Regions from separate parts of the Paenibacillus sp. B-A-8 genome, predicted to be linked through region 2. Evidence: a T-box and tRNA genes for the amino acid it is inferred to sense, from the RefSeq annotation. Region 2 holds a T-box; the other holds one or more tRNA genes.
What was found. The T-box of region 2 lies ahead of metG (methionine--tRNA ligase). A T-box ahead of a tRNA ligase gene usually reads a tRNA of that ligase, here a tRNA-Met.

Region 1 (11,588 bases), 1.0 Mb from region 2:
TCAGTAAATCCGTTAGCAAACTCGAATTTCGGGCCTTCCTAGTTCTCTTCCCTTTGAATCTATGTGCCTATAGACAGCAAAAAACCCTTACAGTGGGCCCCGAGGGACTCGAACCCCCGACCAATCGGTTATGACCCGACCGCTCTAAAAAACTGATATAGAGGAAAGGGGTAAATACCTTAAACTCTATTCAGGAATTCTTGTTATTATTGGGATTATCTAATATTGATTAAACTTAATTAAAATGAGTTTGTGACCAAATTCGTGACCAATGTGACCATTGAGTTTGTCCTGGTTTCTTTATGGGCTTTTAAGCACAACTACAATCTCAACATGATCACTTCTAAAAAGATAAGTTACAAAGCGCTAATCCTAATACAATAACTCCTACGATCATCACAACAACACCTTTTCTGTTTTTCAAATAGTTATATCCACCAATAGATATGAGGGCTCCACACATCATTACAACCAACAAAGATTGTTGTTCCTCAACATCATAATCATTGAACAATAATGAAATGCCTAGAAGAATTGTTGCCGCACAAAAATGGACACCAAATTCTTTGAAGATTTTCTTCATTACAGCACTCCTATGTATTAGAATACCTGGCCTCATTTTCTCTGCTTTATGTATTTCTTAATCAAATAAAACAATACAAATCCTAACAACACAAAGCCAAGTATGGTGATCCATAGAATCGTTTGATTCCCTACGAAAAAGTATGTATTTCTGTATTGAAAATCTTCATTGTTCATCAGTATAAAAGCTCCTTGTTCTACGAACTATCTATTTCTTCGCAACCCATCGTTTTTCAACTTTGAAGTCCTTCTTAATTACTTTATTATCCCATGAATCCAGTATAATCCTGGGCTCTGACTCAAGGATATCCTTTGCTTTATCAATCTGCCCTGACTTGAAAAAGTTTATAATTTCTATAAGGTCACTTCTACTATGTAATCTTACGGCGTTATAACTAGCAAGTTCTTCACACGCTGAGGTATATTGATTTGAGGATATTACCATGGACTTTTTTGCCCTGTAATATCTCATGGAACTATAGATCTCTTGAACAGCTCCTAACCCTACTGGATAGGAATAACGCTTTGCCTGAACGACATTTCGAACCCCCTCCCCGTCTGTAAACACTAAGTCAGATCCAAAATTTCTGCCTCCTTTCGTTTTATATGCATCACTATAACCCATGGCCAAAAATAAACGATACAGATATTCTACAAAGCCAGTTCCGTCTTCCATTCGGTCTATGTCCTGGATCGTAATCTTAAGTGGATCAATTACTATACTTTGGGTAGGGTAACTCTTCTTTCTTGATAAAACTTTGAATACAAAAACAGCAGTAACGATAACAAGAATAACCAACAAAATTATCATTTTTATCAACCAGCAACCCCCATTAATATAAGAACCTCGCCAATGTCGGCGAGGTTCTTCCAAATTGCAATGCCATTACTCCCAAACCCTATAACCTTAATATAAATTATTTGGAACATTATGTATATATTACTGGTAAGAAAAAGTCCTAGACTACTGTTGGTTTTTGGACTCACGTTTCCCGTTAGCGTAAGCCCTTGCTAGTCCTGAATATCATTAACTAATGAATACTTGTGTTCTTCTTCCTACTTCAATTCGTTCAGTAAATTTACCTCCTGTATACTCTTCTATTGCCTTTTTCCAAAAGAGTTGAGCGGGCTTGTTGTTATCTATTTGGTAAACTTCCCATTTTCCCTGGTGCATATCAAATATATCTTTAGCAACCAATCTCCCTAATCCCAGCCTACGATACTTCTTCGCAATAAAAAATTCAGCAATAGAAAAATATGCGTCATCTTCTTCCCGATTTTTTAATTTGACTAAGACAAATCCAATAATTTCCCCATTGAGACTGATTAAATATGGATAATTGGGGTCTTTAGACCAATATTCATCAATTGGATAATTACCATATTTACCGTTTGCCTCAAACTGCAACTCCATAAATTCTGAGAAATCATAAATATAGAATTGTAACAGGTTGCTGAGTATTTCTTTATGTTCCAAGGTCGCTATTTTGATTTCATAGTCCATGTTTGATACCATCCCTCTGTAGATTCAACTATCGTTTCCCGTTAGTTAAGTCCCAAAAAAACATGTTGCGATAAATTACTTTATAGTATCGTGCTCATAGATTTTGGTGGGTCGTCCCCATTCGAAATTATCCAAACCGATTTCTCTGAATCCATATTTCTCATAGTAATGAATATGGTCAGTCGTTATATAAACCTTCGTATATCCGAATTGCCCCACCATTTTTCTGGCATGCTCCAACAATACTGAACCTAAACCTTGCCCTCGCTCATTCTCGTCAATGAACAAAGGAGCAATCCATGGCGATAAATCTTTTCGAATTATATATTCCTGTTCAATCAATTGATAAAATCCAATTATTTTGTCGTTTTTTAATAACAGAAATGTTAATGGCAAACCATCTTCAGCCGATAAACTCTCGTCAATTTTTGGGAGTACCACCTTCTGTACGTTTGGCCATTTTTCTTTAACATATTCAGCAAACTCTATATGACGCTCTGGACAATCTATTATAGATTTAATAGCTTGCATTAAGTCACTCCTTCATAAATACGGTTCTTGATGAGTATCACCTTCAAAAAAGGTGCTTTCAGATTACACCTTATGTTAACTGCGGGAAACGGAAAGTTTAGTTTAAGTTAAACTATACTGCCTGTTGGCTTGATGAGGCGCCCGCCAGTCTATTGTGTTTTCATTGGCAATTTATACTGGAATGAGACGTGGTGAGATCCTTGGAATTCGCTGGGATGATCTCGACTTTGAAAAGAAAGAACTCTAGGTGATTCAGACGGTCAACTGGACACGTGATGGTTTAGTCATTCAACGTCCAAAAACGAATAATTCCATACGACGGGTAAAACTTTTTCAGAATATTATTGATGACCTTAAGGAACGCTACAAGCAAATCGGGGCTTATAAAAAAGAATATGGAGACTCATATGAGGATAATGACTTAGTATGTTGCTAGCTGGCGGAGGTTATATAAATCCAAAGGTAGCTGCTGAACGACTGGGTATGACTCCATCGATGTTCAACGAACGATACTCAAACCTACTCCCAATCATGCAGGAAGAGGCCATTGACAAAATTGAAGCCGAACTGAATAAATATGCTGAAAAACAGCTCGAAACTGCAGAAAAATAATTCTGGTTAGCAAATCCGTTGGCAATCTCAAAAATCTGGCCATTCCATTCTATTTTCTTAATATTTCTATATTTATAGACAGCAAAAAACCCTTACAAAGTAAGGGTTTTCTCTAAGTGGGCCCTGAGGGACTCGAACCCCCGACCAATCGGTTATGAGCCGACCGCTCTAACCAACTGAGCTAAGGGCCCGGATCTAAAAAATATCCGAATGTACAATTGCTGTTGTAAATAAATTGGTTGCGGGGGCAGGATTTGAACCTGCGGCCTTCGGGTTATGAGCCCGACGAGCTACCGGGCTGCTCCACCCCGCGTCAGAAAAAATATTCAAACAGCGACAATAAATAATATACATTACAAATTGGGTCTACGTCAAGGAAGAATTTATAAAAGTTCTTAAGGCAGAAATCTAACCCCGTACCTTCCCTTACGGGATCGATAAATTTCTACAAAACGCGGGTCATGATAACCGTAAATCCAGCCATCTTGCTCCAATCTTTTAGCCAAACAACCTGCTTGAAATCTGGTCCTGAACAGTTTCGCGAAGTATATCCAATTCATGATGCCCTCTTCTCCTTTTCGCAAATTTATGATACACCGCTCTGAACTTATCATGCCCAAGTTCCACAAAATAAGCCACCAGAAAACTGGTGGCTTAGGGCATATTCCAGAGTCATTCACCGATCGAGTCGAAATAGACCGTGGGATCTTTTTCAAGTGTATCCAGCATGGTATTCCCTTGCTTCTCCCAAGCTTTGAGTGCACTCTCGACCGTTTTCTTACCCTGATAGACATCAATGAATAATTGCCGCCCAACATCGCTTATTCGGCTAATCCCAGGCTTCTGCATCTGTAAACTAATCAATAAAGGATCCGTTGCAGGTAATGGTCGGAGCGTATAAAAAGCTTCCAAGTTTACAGAAGGGGTCTGAGCGGTAATATAATCCTTGCGGGAAGTCAGTTCACTCTTGTTATGGGCTTTAATTTTGGCAACCTCATTACTGTTGACGAATTTAATCAAATCCCAAGCATCTTCTTTATTAGTAGCCGTAGAACTTATAGCCATCATATTCCCAAGCCATGTTCCAATGGCAACACCAGGCTTCTCTTGATAAGTGGGTACAGTAACAACCCCCAATTTGAAAGGATGGTAATTCTTGATCTTAGCAGCATTACGCTCCACTACTGCCAGATCATTGAGATAGCCGTATTCCCCAACGACCATTGCCGCTTTTCCTGCGAGGAATAAATCCCCTTGGATTGGACTATAGCTATCCCCTTCTGTTCCTGCAAAATCCAACCCATTTAACCCAGGTACAATTTGCTTTTTAACCAACTGACTGTAAGTAGTCCAAGCCTGATGCCACTGTGTAGTATTTACAGTCATATGCTGACCTTTATTATCGTACATTGTAAGTTCTAGCGGCGCGACGTAGCTCTGCATATCCCAGAATGGATCACTTAAGTAACGGTTCATCGAGAACCCATATATCTGAGTTTCTTTATTTGTTGATCTCTTCGTCACCTTATCTGCCAGCGTAAATAATTCATTCCAAGTCATCTTGTCCGTTGGGTAGCCGACACCAGCAGCATCAAAGATTCCCTTATTATAAAAAAGCGCACTAGACGAGAAGGTCGGCGCCAACGCAAAAAGACTTCCTCTTCCTAGCTCACGAACTCCATTCAGCGTTGTAGGCGCCATATTGCTTAAATCATACTGATCACGCGCTATAAGCGGCTCCAGCGATTGGACAAGATTATGATCTATCAAACTGTTCACTAATGCGCTATCACCGACAATCACATCAACAGGCTTATCCCCGCCCATAATCGCTCGGATATTTTCTAAATTATCAGAGCTTGCGTCTGTGGAGGTGTTAATGTACCGAAGCTCATTCGTATCTATAGCCGGAATAATCTCCAACTTGATCTCTGGATGCTGCAATTCATACATATCCGTAAACTGTTGACGAAAAAAAGAATCGTCCTCCCCAGACCATAGACTCCCAATACGCAATACACGCTGCTCCGTTGAAGCCTTAGAAGGCTCAGCCCAAGCTGTATTCCACCCATCTGATATTAGTGGTAGTAACAGCGCAGCGCATACTCCAAGGCTTAACCAGCGGCGCCACAGTCGCTTATTGTTGTTTATATGATTCATTATTGTATCCTCCTATAAAATACTTGATCCTTCTACAACTTATGGATAAATAATCCATAATGCTAGTAACAGTATAAAGCTTTAATCCGGAGGGGAAGTTACAGGTCGTTTAAAGTTATACTACGATTTCTTCATATTATTCCTATAAAAATGTTACTAGGAGGTTTCAAAAGGTGCAGTTACCGGCAAAATTCCATCCTCTGCGACTGGATAGTTGCACTTTCTGCATCTATTAGTGGTGATTATGTTCTGTTTCTACTTTTAAGTGCACTCTATGCAGTTAAAACACGTTACTAAGAGCTTCCGGCGAATAACTAGCTGATTATAATTGCATAAAGTGCAACTATAGTGCCAATTCCTCTAAGAAAAGTTAGTTTAAGTGCACGAAGTACAGCTATTGCTGTCTGTGATGACAGTTGAGTATGTTGTGTCTCTCTTTTTAGTCTCACTCTATGCAGTTAAAAAAAGCCCCCCACTATAAAGTGAGAGGCTCGCCAAAACTATACTCAATTTATTCAAAAATTAAAGACCAAATGATGACGGATCTTTTCTCCAAGACTTCAGTAATTCTACGTCTGTCGATTCAATTTTGCCTTGTGCAAGAGCCACATCAATCAATGTGCTGTAATTGGACAAGCTTTGTAATGGCATTTCAGCTGCAGCAAAAGCATCCACTGCACGATCCAGCTCATAGCTGAAGATTGCAAGTACTGCTAATACTTCTGCACCTGCTTCTTGCACGGCCTGAGCGGCTTTAATGGAGCTTCCGCCAGTGGAGATCAAATCTTCAATAACAACTACCTTTTGTCCCGGCTTAATCAGTCCTTCGATCTGATTCTGCTTACCGTGGCCTTTAGCTTTATCACGGATATAAGCCATTGGCAGATTAAGTTTATCTGCTACCCAAGCCGCGTGTGGAATACCTGCGGTTGCTGTACCTGCGATCACTTCAGCGTCCGGATACTCGCTCTTAATAAGCTGTGCGAAGGCATCTGCAATATAGTTACGAACTTCTGGGTAAGCCATAGTCAGACGATTGTCGCAATAGATCGGCGATTTGATACCAGAGGTCCATGTAAAAGGCTCCTGTGGACGCAGTGCTACTGCTCCAATCTCCAGCAGATAACTTGCTACTTGTTCGCTTCTATTTAATGTGCTCATGCTAGGGTCATCTCCTCAATAATGTTTAGTGCTGCTTGACGTGGATCTGGTGAAGCTGTAATCGGCCGTCCTACAACAAGGTAGTGGCTACCTTGACGAATGGCTTTTCCAGGTGTCATAACCCGGGACTGATCATCTAATGAAGCACCTGCTGGCCGGATTCCCGGTGTAACGGTGCAAAATGCTGGACCGCAAGCTTCTGCGATAGCTGCAGATTCTTGTGGCGAAGCCACTACACCATCTAGACCTGCATCGGCTGCCAGCTTAGCGTATCTTACCACAGTATCCGCTACCTCACCTGCGATCCCAATTTCATTATTCATCACTTCTTGACTCGTACTGGTTAGCTGGGTAACTGCAATAATCAAAGGCATCTTAAGTGCAGCATTAGCACTGATTGCTGAAGCCGCTCCTTCACGTGCTGCCGCCATCATAGCTGTGCCCCCTGCCGCATGTACGTTAAACATATCAGCGCCAAGAGTAGTAAGACTTTGAGCGCCACCTTTGACCGTGTTAGGGATATCATGCATTTTCACATCGACGAACACAGAATAGCCGCGAGATTTCAGCTCTTGAATAAATTCAGGTCCTGCCGCATAGAACAACTGCATGCCTACCTTCATATAGCAAGGAATGCCTTCAAGCTTATCGATCAGGGCTCTTGCTCCAGTCACATCAGGATAATCCAAGGCGATCATCAGTCGATTCGCCATTGCTTTCCACTCTACATCTCCAACTCCCATAACCATGCTCCTATCCAGTGCAGACTACATCCACACCCTTTATTTATTAGACCCTAGGCATAGCGGAACGGTCTGCGTAAACGCAAACCGCCCTATGCATCTTTATGAGATTAGTTCAATTGTCCGACAAAAGCAGGCATGGACTGTGACGAGAAGTTAATCGTCTGCAGCATTCTGAGAAGTGCAGTTACTGTATCCAGTGAAGTCATACATACGACGCCATTCTCAACCGCTTCACGGCGGATACGGAATCCGTCACGTTCTGGTGTTTTGCCTTTAGTCAGTGTATTAAAGACGAAGTTGGCTTGCCCGCCACGAATCAAGTCGAGAATGTTAGGCGCACCTTCATCCAGTTTATTCACATTCATTACGTTGAGGCCTGCTTCTTCAAGCGCTTGTGCCGTGCCTCCAGTAGCAATGATTTTGTAACCCATGGAGTGGAAGCCTTTCATAAGTTCTACAGCTTCTGCTTTATCCTTATCTGCCACCGTAACGATGATAGCGCCTGTAGCTGGAATTTTCATCCCTGCTCCGATCAGACCTTTGTATAAAGCTTTGGCGTACAATTTATCACGGCCCATAACTTCACCGGTTGATTTCATTTCAGGTCCGAGTGTAGGTTCTACTCTGCGCAGTTTAGCAAAAGAGAACACCGGCACTTTAACCGATACATAATCGCTTTCCGGCCACAAACCTTCTGTATAACCGTCATCCTTCAGCTTGCTGCCGAGAATGATCTTGGTTGCCAAATGCGCCATTGGGATTCCTGTCACCTTGCTCAGGAAAGGAACCGTACGCGAGGAGCGCGGATTTACTTCGATTACGTACACTTCGTTCTGATAGATAACAAACTGGATGTTAACCAGTCCAATCGTCTTCAGTTCCTTAGCGATCTTGATAGTGATTTCGGCAATTTTCGCTTTCAGACCTTCATCCAGATATTGCGGAGGATATACAGCGATGGAGTCACCGGAGTGAACACCTGCACGCTCGACATGTTCCATGATACCTGGAATAACTACTGTCTCACCATCACAAATCGCGTCTACCTCAACCTCTTTACCTAACATGTAACGGTCAATCAATACCGGATGCTCTGGATTCACTTTCACCGCTTCTACCATGTAGCTGAGCAGTTCAGTATCGTTATATACAATTTCCATTGCACGTCCGCCTAGTACGTAGGAAGGACGAACCAGCACCGGATATCCAAGGGATTGTGCAGTTTCTACGGCTTGATCCACGTCTGTAACTGTCTTACCCTTCGGTTGAGCGATATCAAGACGTGCCAGCAATGCTTCGAATTTTTTACGGTTCTCAGCTTCATCAATGCTGTCAAGACTAGTTCCAAGAATCTTCACACCAGCAGCACTTAGAGGTGCCGCAAGGTTAATCGCAGTCTGACCACCGAATTGAACGATAACTCCAATCGGATTCTCTTGTGCAATTACGTTCATAACATCTTCGAAGAATAGTGGTTCAAAATACAACCGGTCCGAAGTATTGAAGTCTGTAGATACCGTCTCAGGGTTATTATTGATGATAACCGCTTCATATCCAGCCTTCTGAATAGCCCATACTGCATGCACTGTAGAGTAATCGAACTCAATCCCTTGACCGATCCGGATTGGACCAGATCCCAGCACAATAACCTTTTGCTTGTCAGAATGAATGACTTCGTTCTCAGTCTCATAAGTCGAGTAGTAGTAAGGTGTAGTAGCTTCGAACTCAGCCGCACAAGTATCTACCATTTTGAATACAGGTGTTAAACCTTGCTCCAAACGTAGCGCGCGCACATCAGCTTCTTTAGTAAACTTGCCGTCCGCTTGTCCTTCTGCACGAATCTCAGCAATTGCACGGTCTGTAAAGCCCTTGCGTTTCGCTTGGTATAGAGTTTCCGCAGACAACGTTTCTTCACCGCGAATCACTTCTTCAAAGTTAATCAAACCTTCAATTTTGGAGAGGAACCACCAGTCTACGTTCGTAATATCCTGGATCTCTTGCAACCCGTAACCACGACGGAAAGCTTCAGCAATCAGGAACAGACGCTCATCGTCAGGCTTCGCAAGACGTTCACGCAGCACGCTCTCTTCCAATGTCTCTGCACCTGGCAGACGGAAACGGTGTACACCAATTTCCAAGGAACGAATCGCTTTATGAATCGACTCTTCAAAAGTACGGCCGATCGCCATTACTTCGCCTGTCGCTTTCATTTGCGTACCCAGTTTACGGTTCGCGTGAATGAACTTGTCGAACGGCCAGCGTGGAATTTTACTTACGATATAGTCAAGTGTAGGCTCGAAGCATGCATAGGTCTGTCCGGTAACCGGATTGATGATTTCATCCAGCGTGTAACCCATTGCGATTTTGGCAGCCATTTTGGCAATTGGATATCCAGTTGCTTTGGAAGCCAAGGCCGAGGAACGGCTGACACGTGGGTTTACTTCGATTACATAATATTGATAGCTTTGTGGATCAAGTGCGAACTGTACGTTACATCCACCCTCAATATTCAGGGCGCGGATGATTTTGAGCGAAGCTGTACGCAGCATTTGATATTCGCGATCTGACAACGTCTGGCTAGGTGCCACAACAATACTGTCACCTGTATGTACGCCTACAGGATCAAAGTTTTCCATGTTGCAGACAACGATACAGTTGTCATTAGCATCACGCATAACCTCATATTCAACTTCCTTCATGCCGGCAATACTCTTCTCAACCAGACATTGTCCGATCGGGCTATAACGAATACCTGCTTTGACGGTTTCACGCAGTTCTTCTTCGTTATCGCAGATCCCGCCGCCTGTGCCGCCAAGTGTATAGGCTGGACGTACAATCAGAGGGAAACCAATTTCCTCAGCGAATTTCATTGCTTCATCTACAGTAGTAATAATCGTGCTATCCGGTACAGGCTGTTCCAATTCACGCATTAGATCACGGAACAAATCGCGATCTTCTGCTTTCTCGATGGAATCAAGCTGTGTACCAAGAAGCTTAACATTCTCTTGCTCAAGTACACCTGCACGAGCCAATTCTACAGCCATGTTCAGGCCGGTTTGACCGCCCAGCGTTGGAAGCAAGCCATCCGGACGCTCCTGGCGAATAATCGCAGTTACGAATTCAAGCGTAATAGGCTCGATGTACACTTTATCTGCGATATTTGTATCTGTCATAATTGTTGCTGGATTGCTGTTAATCAGTACGACTTCCACGCCTTCTTCTTTAAGGGCTTGGCAAGCCTGAGTTCCTGCGTAGTCAAACTCCGCGGCTTGACCGATGACGATCGGTCCGGAACCGATCACTAGAATTTTTTTAAGCTTATCGTTCTTTGGCATGTTATAGAGCTCCTTTCACGGCTTCAAGCTGTAAGTTAGTTTTTGGCGCCGTGATTCTGGCGTTTGCCGCAAGTTGTGCTTGACGTGAAACAACAGGTGTCTTAGCTTTATGATCTGCAATCATTTGCAGGAAGCGATCAAATAAGTAGCTGCTGTCATGTGGTCCTGGCGCTGCTTCCGGATGATATTGCACCGAAAATGCAGGGTAACGGGTATGTTTAATTCCTTCAACAGTCTTATCATTATTATTAATGTGAGTAACTTCTAGTTCAGTGTTCTTCACAGATTCCTCATTGACGGTATAACCATGGTTCTGGGAAGTGATGAAGCAGCGTCCGCTTTCCAGTTCCTTCACAGGGTGGTTCCCACCGCGGTGACCGAATTTCAGCTTCTCTGTATCTGCTCCGCAAGCCAGTGCAAACAACTGATGACCTAGGCAGATACCGAAGATCGGATATTCGCCAAGCAATTCGGAAATCGTCTTGACAGCATGAGGCACATCTTTCGGGTCCCCAGGGCCGTTAGACAGTAGGATACCATCTGGGTTCAGACGGCGAACTTCTTCCGCTTTTACATCATGTGGTACAACAACAACATCACAACCACGGTCGTTAAGTTCACGTAGGATACCAGCTTTTGCACCATAATCCACAAGCACAATTCTTTCTTTGTTGCCTGGGCTGCTGTACGAACTTGCAGTTGACGTACGAGCTACCTGATTGCGCAATTCCTCAATCGTAGTATTTCCCATCATTTCCATCAGTTCCTCTACACGTTTGTTAGAGGTAGTCAAGATTGCTTTCATTGTTCCGTAGTGGCGAATAATCCGAGTCAACATCCGAGTATCAATCTCGCTGATCCCAGGAATATCGTATTCTTTCAGCAAGTCGTCCACACTATATTCAGCACGCCAGTTACTAGGAACTTCTTCATGACGACGCACTACAAAACCGTGTA
Region 2 (11,588 bases):
AGGAGAAAAAGCTGGTAACGCTGGACGAATATGTGTCTAGAATGCCAGAAGATCAGAAGTATATCTACTATGCTTCCGGAGAGTCAATCGACAGAATCGAGAAACTCCCGCAAACTGAGCTTGTTTCGGATAAAGGATTTGAAATTCTCTACTTCACTGATGATATTGATGAATTTGCAATCAAGATGATCATGTCTTATAAGGAAAAAGAATTTAAGTCTGTATCCAGCGGAGATCTTGGTATTGAAGCTGACGAAGCGGACAAGCCAACGGAAGCGGAAGAGAACGAAAACAAGGAGCTTTTTGAAGCGATGAAGGACATCCTGTCCGGCAAAGTGAAAAATGTTAAAGCTTCCAAACGTTTGAAGACTCATCCGGTATGTCTCTCTGCTGAAGGCGAACTGACCATCGAGATGGAAAAAATCTTGAAATCGATGCCGAATGGCCAAGAGGTTCAAGCGGACAAGGTACTCGAAATCAACATCCATCACGAAGTATTCCAGTCCTTGAAGGCGGCAGCAGAGAACGACAAAGAAAAGCTCGGTTTATACACGAACCTGCTGTACAACCAAGCCCTGTTGATTGAAGGTCTACAGGTTAGTGATCCTGTTCAATTCACCAATGATATTTGCAAAATCATGAAATAATATGAAGTACAGAGACCATCCAATTGTATTATGATTGGGTGGTCTTTTTTATTTCAGTATTTCATTCTGTTGTGCGAAAAAGGTAGTAATCAATTTCAGAGTCATTATTTGTGCAACCGCTGATCGAATAGATAATTTCACCTTGTGTGCTTTTTTTACTCGTCACTTCGGAGCAAGTATCGGTTCTGAAACCTTTGTTGCTCCCACCAAATTCATCATTAGAAGTATCATAGCTATAATTAATTATACTGCCATCAAACTTCAAATCCTTAAATATGGGATCACCCTCATCTGTGTAACTTGTAACGCGTATATTGTCTGCTTTTTTGCTGGAGAGATTAGTTATAAATTGCTCGAATTTATCTAGGTTGTACACTTTTTTAAATGAAACAATATCTCCCCTACTGATGGCTTCTTTGGAAGTATAGGGTTCACTTTTGGGAACAGAATTAACTTTATTATCGGAACAACCCCATACTCCTGCTAGTAAAAGAACAGAGAGTACAAGTAAATTTACTTTTTTCACTGAGGGACCTCCTTGTAACTTATTTATATAAAAGACGGAAATTAACTGGAAAAGTTACAGTGAGCTTGATGTTTCGCAGTGACAATAAACAACAAATTGAGTATTATTTCCTGTAACTTGAATATGTAAAAGCAAAGAAGAGAAAGAGTACCACGGCAATTCTTTTTACAGAGAGCTCCGTTCGCTGAAAAGGAGTAAAGAAAAACCTTGGGAATATGGTCTCAGAGCTGCGCATCGAAACCTTTTGGGTTGTAGGCTGCGCCGGAACCTGCATCCGTTATAGTGCTAGGGTATAAACGTTTATTAACGTCGTACCTGAAGAGGTAAATGTCATGAGGCATTTATAAAATTAGGTGGTAACACGTGAGTAGAACTCTCGTCCTTTGTGGATGGGAGTTTTTTGTTGTCTAAAAAAAGGAGGAGAAGGTTAATGAGTAATGTGTTTATAGGCGGAGCTTGGCCGTATGCGAATGGATCTTTACATCTTGGAAGATTATCAAGTGTGTTGCCTGGGGATGTGCTGGCACGCTATTTTCGCAGCAAGGGGGATAACGTTTTATATGTGTCAGGCAGCGATTGTCATGGCACACCTGTAGCGGTTCAGGCTGCTAATGAAGGGATCACACCCGAAGCTTTTGCAAGTCGATACCACGAAGAGTTTCTGAAGTGTTTTGAAGAGCTGGGATTTAGTTATGATCTATATACTCGAACGGATTAACAGCAGCATCATAAGGTCGTGCAAGAGTTGTTTGCGAAGCTGCTAGAGAATGGTCATTTATATAAAAAAACCATTGCGCAATGTTACTGCGAGGTAGACCAGCGATTTTTGCCAGACAGATATGTGGAAGACACTTGTCCGGTATGTGGACAGCGGGCGCGTGGAGATCAATGCGATTATTGTTCTACGATTCTAGACCCTGCCGATTTATTGGACAGAGTCTGTAAATTATGTGGGAATACACCGACAGAACGGCCGACAGAACATTTTTATCTTAGCTTATCTAAATTTCAATCTGAATTAACTGATTATGTAGACGAAGCAGTACACTGGAGAGAAAATGCAATAAAACTGACCAAACGATATTTAAAGGAGGAGCTTCAGGATCGGGCAGTAACCAGAGACTTATCTTGGGGTGTAGATGTTCCTGTAGCTGGATTTGAAGATAAGAAGATTTATGTCTGGATTGAGGCGGTAAGTGGTTATTTATCAGCCAGCAAGCAGTGGGCCATACAATCTGGGGGGAGCTGGGAGGAATTTTGGTCAGAGAAAAATGAGGATATTACCGCTTATTATGTACATGGTAAAGACAATATTCCTTTTCATACCTTGATATGGCCAGCCGTCTTATTAGGAGCAAAAGAGTTACATTTACCGGACCGGATTATATCTAGCGAATATTTAACCCTTGAAGGGCAGAAGTTCTCCACTAGCCGTAATTGGGCGGTCTGGGTACCTGATATTCTAGAACGGTATCATCCTGACTCTATTCGTTATTTTTTAATTGCCAACGGGCCTGAGAAGCGGGATACGGATTTTTCCTGGAGAGAGTTTATTTATAGTCATAATGGTGAGCTGCTTGGAGCATTTGGTAACTTTGTGAATCGTTCATTGGCTTTTGTGGATAAGTTTTATGAAGGGAAAGTGCCGAAGGGAGAATTAGATAAGGGGTGGAGGGACAATATTGACCTCTTGTATCTGGAGTCAGGGCGCCTAATTGAAGCGGGAGATTTAAAGGATGCGCTGGAGTATATTTTTTCTTATGTACGTAAGGCAAATCAGTATTTTGATCGGCAAAAGCCTTGGATTCAGGTAAAAGAGGATCGGGAAGCCTGTGATTCTACAATATTTACTTGCGTTCAGATTATCGCTAATTTGGCAAGTTTGCTGCATCCGTTTCTACCTTTTTCTTGTGAGAAGATCAGGGGGTTCTTATCGCTTGAACAACCGAATTGGCAGCCCTGCGCAGTTCCCCCTTATCAACAGATAACTGATTTACAATTGTTGTTTGAACGGATTGATATTAGTCGTATTAAAGAAGAAGAGGATAGGCTCATTCAACAACAAGTGAATTAACCATTCTTGAAGCTCTCAATAAACTTTGAAGCCAATGATGATAAGTATTTATCCTTGATCCAGACGGCGGCGACTCGCGTGCGAAGCGACTCACTACTGATTTCTTTATAGATCAAATTACGATTACTCGTTAATTCGAAAGCGGATTTGGGGATGATTCCAATGCCAAGACCAGCGTTTGCCCAGAGCAGTGTTGTTCGCGCATCATCATTCATGCAGAAAATTAGCGGATCAAAGCCGTTCTCAAGACAGGTTTCCCGGATAAGCTGCTCAAAACGGCGGTAGATAATGAGCGGCTTATCTTTTAACTCACCGATCTCAATGAAGTTTTCATCTGTTTTCCAGTCATACTCTGGAGTCATTACGGCAATCATAGGCTCAGCCTGTGTGTAAAGACATTCTAAATTTGTAGCATTAAAGGGTGTCCGAACAATGCCAATCTCGACAATACCCTTGTTCAAAAGGTCGATGATTCTGAAGGTATTCCCTTCATGGATTTCAAATTTAACGCCTTTATACGTTTTGTGGAACTCACAAAGTCGATCTTGGAGCAGGGTCGCTCCTGAGGAAGACACCGTACCAATGGCGAGCGTTCCTTTTAAGCCTTTGACAAAATCATTGAGCTCTCGGGCAGTGGAATCAGCCAGCTCCAGAATTTGTTGAGCCCGATCACGTAAAATGGCTCCTGCTTCGGTAAGCTGCACACTGCGCGGACCTCGATCTACAAGCTTGACGCCTAGTTCTTCCTCAAGCAGCTTAAGCTGCTGACTGAGCGGAGGCTGGGCCATTTGCAGCTTTCTGGCCGCGGAAGTAATCTGCCCTTCCTCAGCGATAGCCATAAAATATTTAAGTTGTCTAATATCCATAAAAGAATCCTCCGAACTTGAGATATGTTTATCGTATGGGAGCGATACGAATCAAATATTATTAATATGTGAGTAGATATGCCATAATCATAACTGTTATTATACATATTTCAAATGCTTAAATACTTCTTATGTTGGGTGTGGATGACGTTGTTCAAAATTGCAGTTTATTTAAAACCGTACAAAAAAGAAGCCATCATCGGTCCAATCTTTAAGCTGATGGAAGCGATTCTGGAGCTGATTCTGCCAACCATTGTCGCATTAATCATCAATAATGGGGTCGGAAATCATGACAGTGCTTATGTATACCGCATGGGTGGCTTGATGGTGCTGATGTCTCTACTTGGCTTCGGCTGCTCTATGGTATGTCAATACTATGCGGCACGAGCATCTCAGGGATTCGGCACGACGCTTCGTAATAAAATGTTCAATCATATTACATCCTTATCGTACGCTGAGCTGGATACGTTCGGTACGCCTACGCTGATTAACCGGATTACTAATGATGTAAACCAGCTGCAGATTGCTGTTGCCATGCTGATTCGCCTGGTTATTCGTGCACCGTTTATCTGCATCGGAGCTATCATAATGTCGATGATCTTGGATTTTAGGTTATCGCTGATCCTAATAGCGGCAACGCCGATTTTTGGGATTATTTTATATTTCATTATCACTCGAAGCGCTCCTTTGTATCGATTGTATCAACAGAAGCTGGATGCACTTGCACTCGTACTTAGTGAGAATTTGTCAGGAATTCGGGTCATTCGTGCTTTTGCTAAGAGACGTACGGAAAAAGAACGTTTTGATGCCTCGTCTGAGGATTTAACCACTACAGCGATCAGAGTCTCGCGGATTTCTGCTTTACTTGGACCGATGACGACACTTGTAGTAAACGCGGCGATCATAGCTATTTTATGGGTAGGTGGAATTCATATTGACGGGGGCCGGTTGTCACAGGGTGAGATCATTGCCTTCATCAATTATGTCACTCAAATCTTGCTGGCACTTATAGTGGTCTCTAACCTGGTTATTATTTTTACAAAAGCCTCATCCTCTGCCAATCGCGTGAATGAAGTGCTGAGTGTCAAAGCATCCGTGTCCGAGGAAGGAAATGTTATGATGGCTGAACCAAATCATACCGCTCCTGCTATTTCATTCGAACGTGTATCGTTTGGTTATAATACAACTGGTGAGTTGGCATTAGAGGGTATATCGGTAGTCATTAACCGCGGAGAGACTGTAGGGTTGATTGGCAGTACGGGATCTGGTAAATCTACTTTTGTGAACCTGATTCCACGTTTTTATGATGTGGTGCAAGGTGAAGTTAAAGTGGATGGAGTGAATGTCAGAGATTATAAGCTGCATCAGCTTCGAGAGAAAATAGGGATTGTGCCGCAAAAAGCAGTGCTGTTCACAGGAACAATCGCTGAGAATATTCGTTGGGGTAAGGAAGACGCAACCGAGGAAGAAATCATGCAAGCTGCCTCTGTTGCTCAAGCAGAAGAGTTTATTCGTAAATTGCCTGAAGGGTTGAATATGCAGGTATCCCGTGGTGGACTTAATTTATCCGGGGGACAGAAGCAGCGCTTGACCATAGCTCGTGCAGTGGTAGGTAAGCCGTCCATTCTAATTCTGGATGACTCCTCCAGTGCGCTGGATTTCGCTACTGATGCGGCTCTACGTAAAGCGCTCAAAGAGAGCAGCCAGCAAATGACCGTACTCGTTGTCTCGCAGAGGGTGAGCACTGTAAGGCAAGCGGATAAAATTATGGTATTTGAGGAAGGGCGGATCGCCGGTGTCGGAACTCATGAGGAGCTGATGCGTGGTTGTGAAGTGTACAAAGAAATCTGCCTGTCCCAGCTATCGAGTGAGGAGTCGGGCCAATGAACAAAAACAACATTTGGAAAAGACTAATTGTATATACAGGACATTATAGAAAAATAGCTATAGGGGCGGTTATATGCGCATTACTCAGTGTGATCGCCAGTCTAATTGGACCACTACTTATTGGTAAAGCCATTGATTTTATGATCGGACCGGGAAAGGTTGATTTTGACGCTGTACTTAGACTGCTTTTGATTCTGGCAGCGGTATATATTGTCGGCAGCTTTTTTGGATGGCTTCTTACTTATTTAACGAACCGAATTGCATACCGGACGGTATACGACTTACGGAGAGAGCTTTTTGATAAATTAAATGTTTTGCCTTTAAAGTTTCATGACAACCACCCGCAGGGAGACAGTATCAGCCGGTTTGTTAACGATATGGATGCCGTCTCTGATGGACTGCTGCAAGGTTTCTCCACACTGCTTACAGGGATCATCACCATTGTAGGGGCAATTGTGCTAATGCTGTACATAAGTCCTGTGATGACCTTAGTAGTTCTTCTGTCAGCACCTGTTACCTTTTTTGTAGCAAGATTTATTACGATGCGGTCTCAGAAGATGTTCAAAGAGCAAGCGAAGATTCTGGGGGGTCTCAATGGGTATGTGGAGGAAATGATAGGCGGACAAAAAGTGGTCACTGCTTATCATTATGAAGAACGTGCAATGACACAGTTTGAAAAACAAAACGAGACATTATATCAGACCGGTGTGAAGTCACAATTCTATGGTTCCTTGTCCAACCCGACAACACGGCTGGTCAATAATGTTACGTTCTCAGTCATTGCAATGATCGGTAGTGTTATGGTCATTCGGGGTCATTTCACGGTAGGGGATCTGTCTAGTTTCTTGATTTTCTCCAACTTGTTCGCTAAACCTTTTAATGAAATTACAGGTGTAATTACGCAGCTACAATCGGCAACTGCCTCTGCACAGCGGATCTTCGCCATTCTTGATTTGACTCCAGAACCGGCTGATTCAAAGGATGCCAAAATCATGAATACAAGTCAAGGAACTATTATCTTCGAGAAGGTATTCTTTGCATATAATCCAGAACGGCCTCTGATAAATGATTTCAGCTTGGAAGTGAAGCCAGGGACTCGAGTTGCGATTGTTGGGCAGACCGGAGCGGGGAAGACGACGCTGGTTAATCTGCTCATGCGTTTCTATGATGTGGACAGTGGATCCATTAAGATTGATGGTGTGGATATTAAGACCATTACTCGCGATAGCTTGCGACGTAATTTTGGGATGGTGCTGCAGGACACTTGGCTTTTTGGTGGCACGATTAGAGAAAATATTGCTTACGGCAAGCCTGATGCTACAGATGAAGAGGTCATAGCTGCTGCTAAAGCTGCTAATGCACATAGCTTCATTAAACGTCTGCCTGATGGATATGACACGAAGATCAGTGGTTCAGGAGATAATCTTTCGCAAGGACAAAAGCAGCTTCTTACCATAGCAAGAGTAATGCTTGTAGATCCACCTATGCTCATCTTAGACGAAGCTACGAGCAGTATTGACACGCTAACAGAGGTGCGGATTCAGAAAGCTTTCCTGACTATGATCGCGGGTCGAACCAGTTTTGTAATTGCCCATCGGTTGTCGACGATTCGTGAATCGGATCTCATTCTATTCATGAAGGATGGCGACATTGTGGAAAGCGGTACACATGATCAACTCCTAGCTAGTGGTGGATATTACGCCAGATTGTATAATAGTCAGTTCGCGACAGCGTAGACTTAGTGAGTAAAAAAGAAGCAATCGATCCCATTTTGGGTGAGGATGCTTCTTTTTTTGTTGTCCGTAGCAAGGCATTTACTGTTCCAAAAATGAAATCTCAGATAGCTCCCCTCGTTTAAACGAATGCTCGCGAGTGCTGGAATTGGAGCGGCCAAGGTAGATCTCATGCTCCATCAAGATGGTGTGAATACAGGTGATACGATCAGTGGTACCGTCCGATTCAGGGGGGCCGTTGTAGATCAGCAGGTTGATGACGTTTATGCATTCGTTAAGACACGTAACTTGAAAGAGTTGAACGATAAGAAGATGGAAGTGGAAGCAACGGAGCACTCTTCGAAGCGGATTTGCAAGCATTTAACCGGACGATTACAAGCTGTATTCGCTGGCAGCTTGACTGCTTGGTAGGACATACGAACGCTGTTTCTGGTTGAAATGTTTAATTAAGTCAAATGAAAGTGCAAATTATATATGAAAATACCTCTAATTTTACGGGTATCGGGCAAAGACAATCTACATTATAATAAGCCAGAGAAAACGTTTACAAGGAGGTTCTTACATGTCATCTACTAACTATCCATTCCAGAATACACAGCTTCCGCTTGATGAACGGGTCAATGATCTCGTATCTCGCTTCACACTAGAGGAAAAGGTTCAACAAATGGTGCAATATCAGGCAGCCGTTGAACGGCTTGGGGTAAAAGCATATAAACATGGCACAGAAGCCGCACATGGTATGGCTTGGCTTGGTGAAGCCACAGGTTATCCGCAGCCAATCGGTCTTGGTTGTACTTGGGACACTGAACTGATGCAGCGAATTGGCGATGCTATTGGCGACGAGGCCAGAGGATTTTATAAACGCAATCCAGAGATTAACGGATTAACGTTATGGGCACCAACCGTTGATATGGAGCGTGATCCACGTTGGGGGCGTACTGAGGAAGCCTATGGCGAAGATCCAGTACTGACGGGCAAACTTTCAGCTGCTCTTGTTAAAGGAATCCAAGGTGATCATCCAAAGTATTTGAAAGCGGTTGCTACACTGAAGCATTTTATTGGCAACAACAATGAGGTAGGCCGCGGTGATCAATCGGTCAGTATCGATCCCCGCAATATGCGAGAGTATTATTTGAAAGCATTTGAAATTCCGTTTAAGGAAGGCGGCGCCCAGTCGATGATGACGGCGTATAACGCCATTAACGGCGTACCGGCTAACCTGAGCCCAGATGTTAATGCCATCGTTAAGCAGGAGTGGGGGATGGATGGTTTTGTTGTCAGCGATGCGTTTGATGTATCCGGCACGGTGCGTGATCATGGCTATTTGGAAACACATAAGGAAGCGGTCGCTCGCTCTGTACGTGAGGGTGGCATCGACAGCCTTACCGACGATAATGAGCTGATGAAGCAGTCACTGCGCGAAGCGTTGGAAGAAGGCGTGCTAACTGAAAGTGACTTGGATGTGGCACTCTGCAATACGTTCCGTGTCCGTTTCCGTCTTGGCGAGTTCGATCCCGATTCCGAAAATCCATATGCTGCGATTGACGAGTCAGCGATTCTGCATCCAGAGCATGCGAAGCTGTCACGTGAAGCGGCGGGTAAAGCGATTGTCCTGCTGAAAAATGAAGACAACATGCTTCCGCTGCAAGCGGATAAGCTGAAGAAGGTTGCTGTTATCGGACCGCTGGGCGGAACGGTATATCGCGACTGGTACAGTGGTTCAATGCCTTATGCGATTACACCTCTTCAGGGGATTCAAGAGAAGCTTGATGCACATGGCGGTAAAACTATGTTTGCCGGCGGCACAGACCGGATTAAACTGAAGTCCAAACGCACAGGCCGCTATGTACAGCTGCTTGAAGGCGAACAAGCTGCGCTGGCTGCAATCGGCGAAGCTGCGGAGGATGCAGCAGTGTTTGAATCAACGGACTGGGGCTGGCACAACAAGACCCTGATCGCCGAAGACAATGGTCGTTACCTGACGACAGATGACCGCGTAGTGAAAGCTTCAGCGGACCAAATCTGGGAATGGTTCACGAAAGAAGTATTCCTAGTTCGCCCATCCGAAGAAGGCGCGGATCAGGTGACTTTCTCGACGTGGAATGATACACCGGTAACAGTGGGAAGAGAAAATGGTGAGCTGCTTGTCGGTACTGGTAGTGCTGAAGAGACGGCCAATGAGATTAATGTGAGTGGGGCTACATCGGTCACTGGTGGGGAAGCAAAAGCGATTGCTGCCGATGTATTTGAAGTAGAGACGGTTACGGAAAAATTCCAGGCTGCGAAGGAAATTGCCAGCGATGCGGATCTGGCAGTTGTCTTCGTCGGTAATCATCCGTTAATTAACGGCAAGGAAACGATGGACCGCCCAGACATCACTTTGCCGGAATCGCAGGAGCAACTAATTAAGGAAGTTATGTCGGTGAATCCGAACACGGTCGTAGTAGTTGTAGGGAGTTATCCTTTTGCCCTGAACTGGACAGATGCACATGTGCCGGCTATCGTGTACACTACGCATGCCGGTCAGGAGCTAGGAAATGCTGTTGCCGATGTATTGTTCGGTGACGTGAATCCAGCAGGACGCCTGAATATGACCTGGTACAAGTCGGTTGATCAATTGCCGGAATTTATGGACTATGACGTGATCCAGAGTGGTAGAACGTATCAGTATTTCACCGGCGAACCGCTCTATCCATTCGGACATGGCCTATCCTATAGCACATTCCGATATGATGGCCTGACCCTCGACCAGCAGCTGGTTTCTGCAGCGAAGGATAATGAGATCAGCTTGACGGTTCGTGTCACCAATACGAGTCATCTTGCAGGAGATGAAGTGGTACAATTGTACGGACACGCGGAAGAGTCACGAGTGAAACGTCCACTGAAGCAACTGCTTGCGTTCCGCCGGGTGCATGTGCAGCCAGGCGAGTCGGTTGACGTAAGCTTCACATTGCCACTCTCCGAGTTGGCAATGTGGGATGTCACCCGTGAGCGCTTCTGTATTGAAAACGGCGTGTTCACCTTTATGGCAGGGGCTTCATCATCCAATCTGCCAGTAAGCGCAGCACTTGAGGTGCAAGGCGAAGTCATTCCACCTCGTGACCTGAAGCAATTGGTGAAGGCAATCAACTATGACGGATATGAAGGCGTATTGATTGGCGAGTGCCGTGAAGGCGGCAGCGCCGTAGAAGTGAAGGAGCAGTCCGGCTGGATCTCCTTCAAGGATGCCGAGTTCGGAGCAGGTGCGCACAGCATCAAACTGCGTGCAGCAGGTCCGGGTGCTGCTACAGCAGAAATCCGACTGCAAAGCCCGGAAGGCCCGCTGGCAGCACAGCTTACGCTGGCAGGCACCGGTGCTCATATATGGCATGATTTCACTGCTGAATTGAGCGGCGTTAGCGGATGTCAGGACGTGTACATTGTACTTAACGGTAAGGCTTCGCTTAGCACGCTTCAGTTTATGTAAGCCAGCTGAGGTAAATAGATGAGGAAGGACCTGATTCCCCGCGGGGGACAGGTCCTTTTTCTCTTGCATCGAATTTTATAATAGATCGCAATGCTCCTGAAACAAAGGTTTGGCATCGAACACTGTTCGTATAAGCCCGGTGGAGGATGCTAAGGATGATGTATAAATAGGCATAGAATTTTGAAAGAATCAGAGAGTCATTCGAAGTGAAGCTGAATTAGATCGGGTCCGAGTTTTTGAAATAGACTAATTTTTATGAAGGAATGAACTAAATGGACAGGATAAACGTACTATAGTAAAACTATCCTAACAATGAATGAATCGGTACGCACGACAAGATGGAAATTACTTATACGAACGGAAGGGAAGTGCCAAGATGTTGACAATAA

Region 1: it has a tRNA-Met gene. The T-box ahead of metG (methionine--tRNA ligase) is inferred to sense a tRNA for this amino acid. The anticodon was not compared.

The regions. Positions count from the first base shown of each region.
Region 1 is NZ_CP183882.1:5,174,986-5,186,573, forward strand. It holds gene ACN6MV_RS23410 (hypothetical protein) at 344-583, opposite strand; gene ACN6MV_RS23415 (LPXTG cell wall anchor domain-containing protein) at 616-759, opposite strand; gene ACN6MV_RS23420 (restriction endonuclease) at 791-1,393, opposite strand; gene ACN6MV_RS23425 (GNAT family N-acetyltransferase) at 1,610-2,086, opposite strand; gene ACN6MV_RS23430 (GNAT family N-acetyltransferase) at 2,162-2,617, opposite strand; gene ACN6MV_RS23435 (hypothetical protein) at 2,799-2,864, shown strand; gene ACN6MV_RS23440 (hypothetical protein) at 3,044-3,229, shown strand; tRNA gene ACN6MV_RS23445 (tRNA-Ile) at 3,347-3,420, opposite strand; tRNA gene ACN6MV_RS23450 (tRNA-Met) at 3,466-3,542, opposite strand; gene ACN6MV_RS23455 (hypothetical protein) at 3,625-3,789, opposite strand; gene ACN6MV_RS23460 (ABC transporter substrate-binding protein) at 3,902-5,389, opposite strand; gene pyrE (orotate phosphoribosyltransferase) at 5,912-6,550, opposite strand; gene pyrF (orotidine-5'-phosphate decarboxylase) at 6,547-7,293, opposite strand; gene carB (carbamoyl-phosphate synthase large subunit) at 7,404-10,631, opposite strand; gene carA (glutamine-hydrolyzing carbamoyl-phosphate synthase small subunit) at 10,633-11,588, opposite strand, start outside.
Region 2 is NZ_CP183882.1:4,179,907-4,191,494, reverse strand. It holds gene htpG (molecular chaperone HtpG) at 1-647, shown strand, start outside; gene ACN6MV_RS18710 (DUF4362 domain-containing protein) at 709-1,173, opposite strand; T-box leader at 1,299-1,560, shown strand; partial or broken gene metG (methionine--tRNA ligase) at 1,604-3,247, shown strand; gene ACN6MV_RS18700 (LysR family transcriptional regulator) at 3,244-4,113, opposite strand; gene ACN6MV_RS18695 (ABC transporter ATP-binding protein) at 4,264-6,000, shown strand; gene ACN6MV_RS18690 (ABC transporter ATP-binding protein) at 5,997-7,736, shown strand; gene ACN6MV_RS18685 (sporulation protein) at 7,863-8,144, shown strand; gene ACN6MV_RS18680 (glycoside hydrolase family 3 C-terminal domain-containing protein) at 8,296-11,199, shown strand; gene ACN6MV_RS18675 (ABC transporter ATP-binding protein) at 11,576-11,588, shown strand, end outside.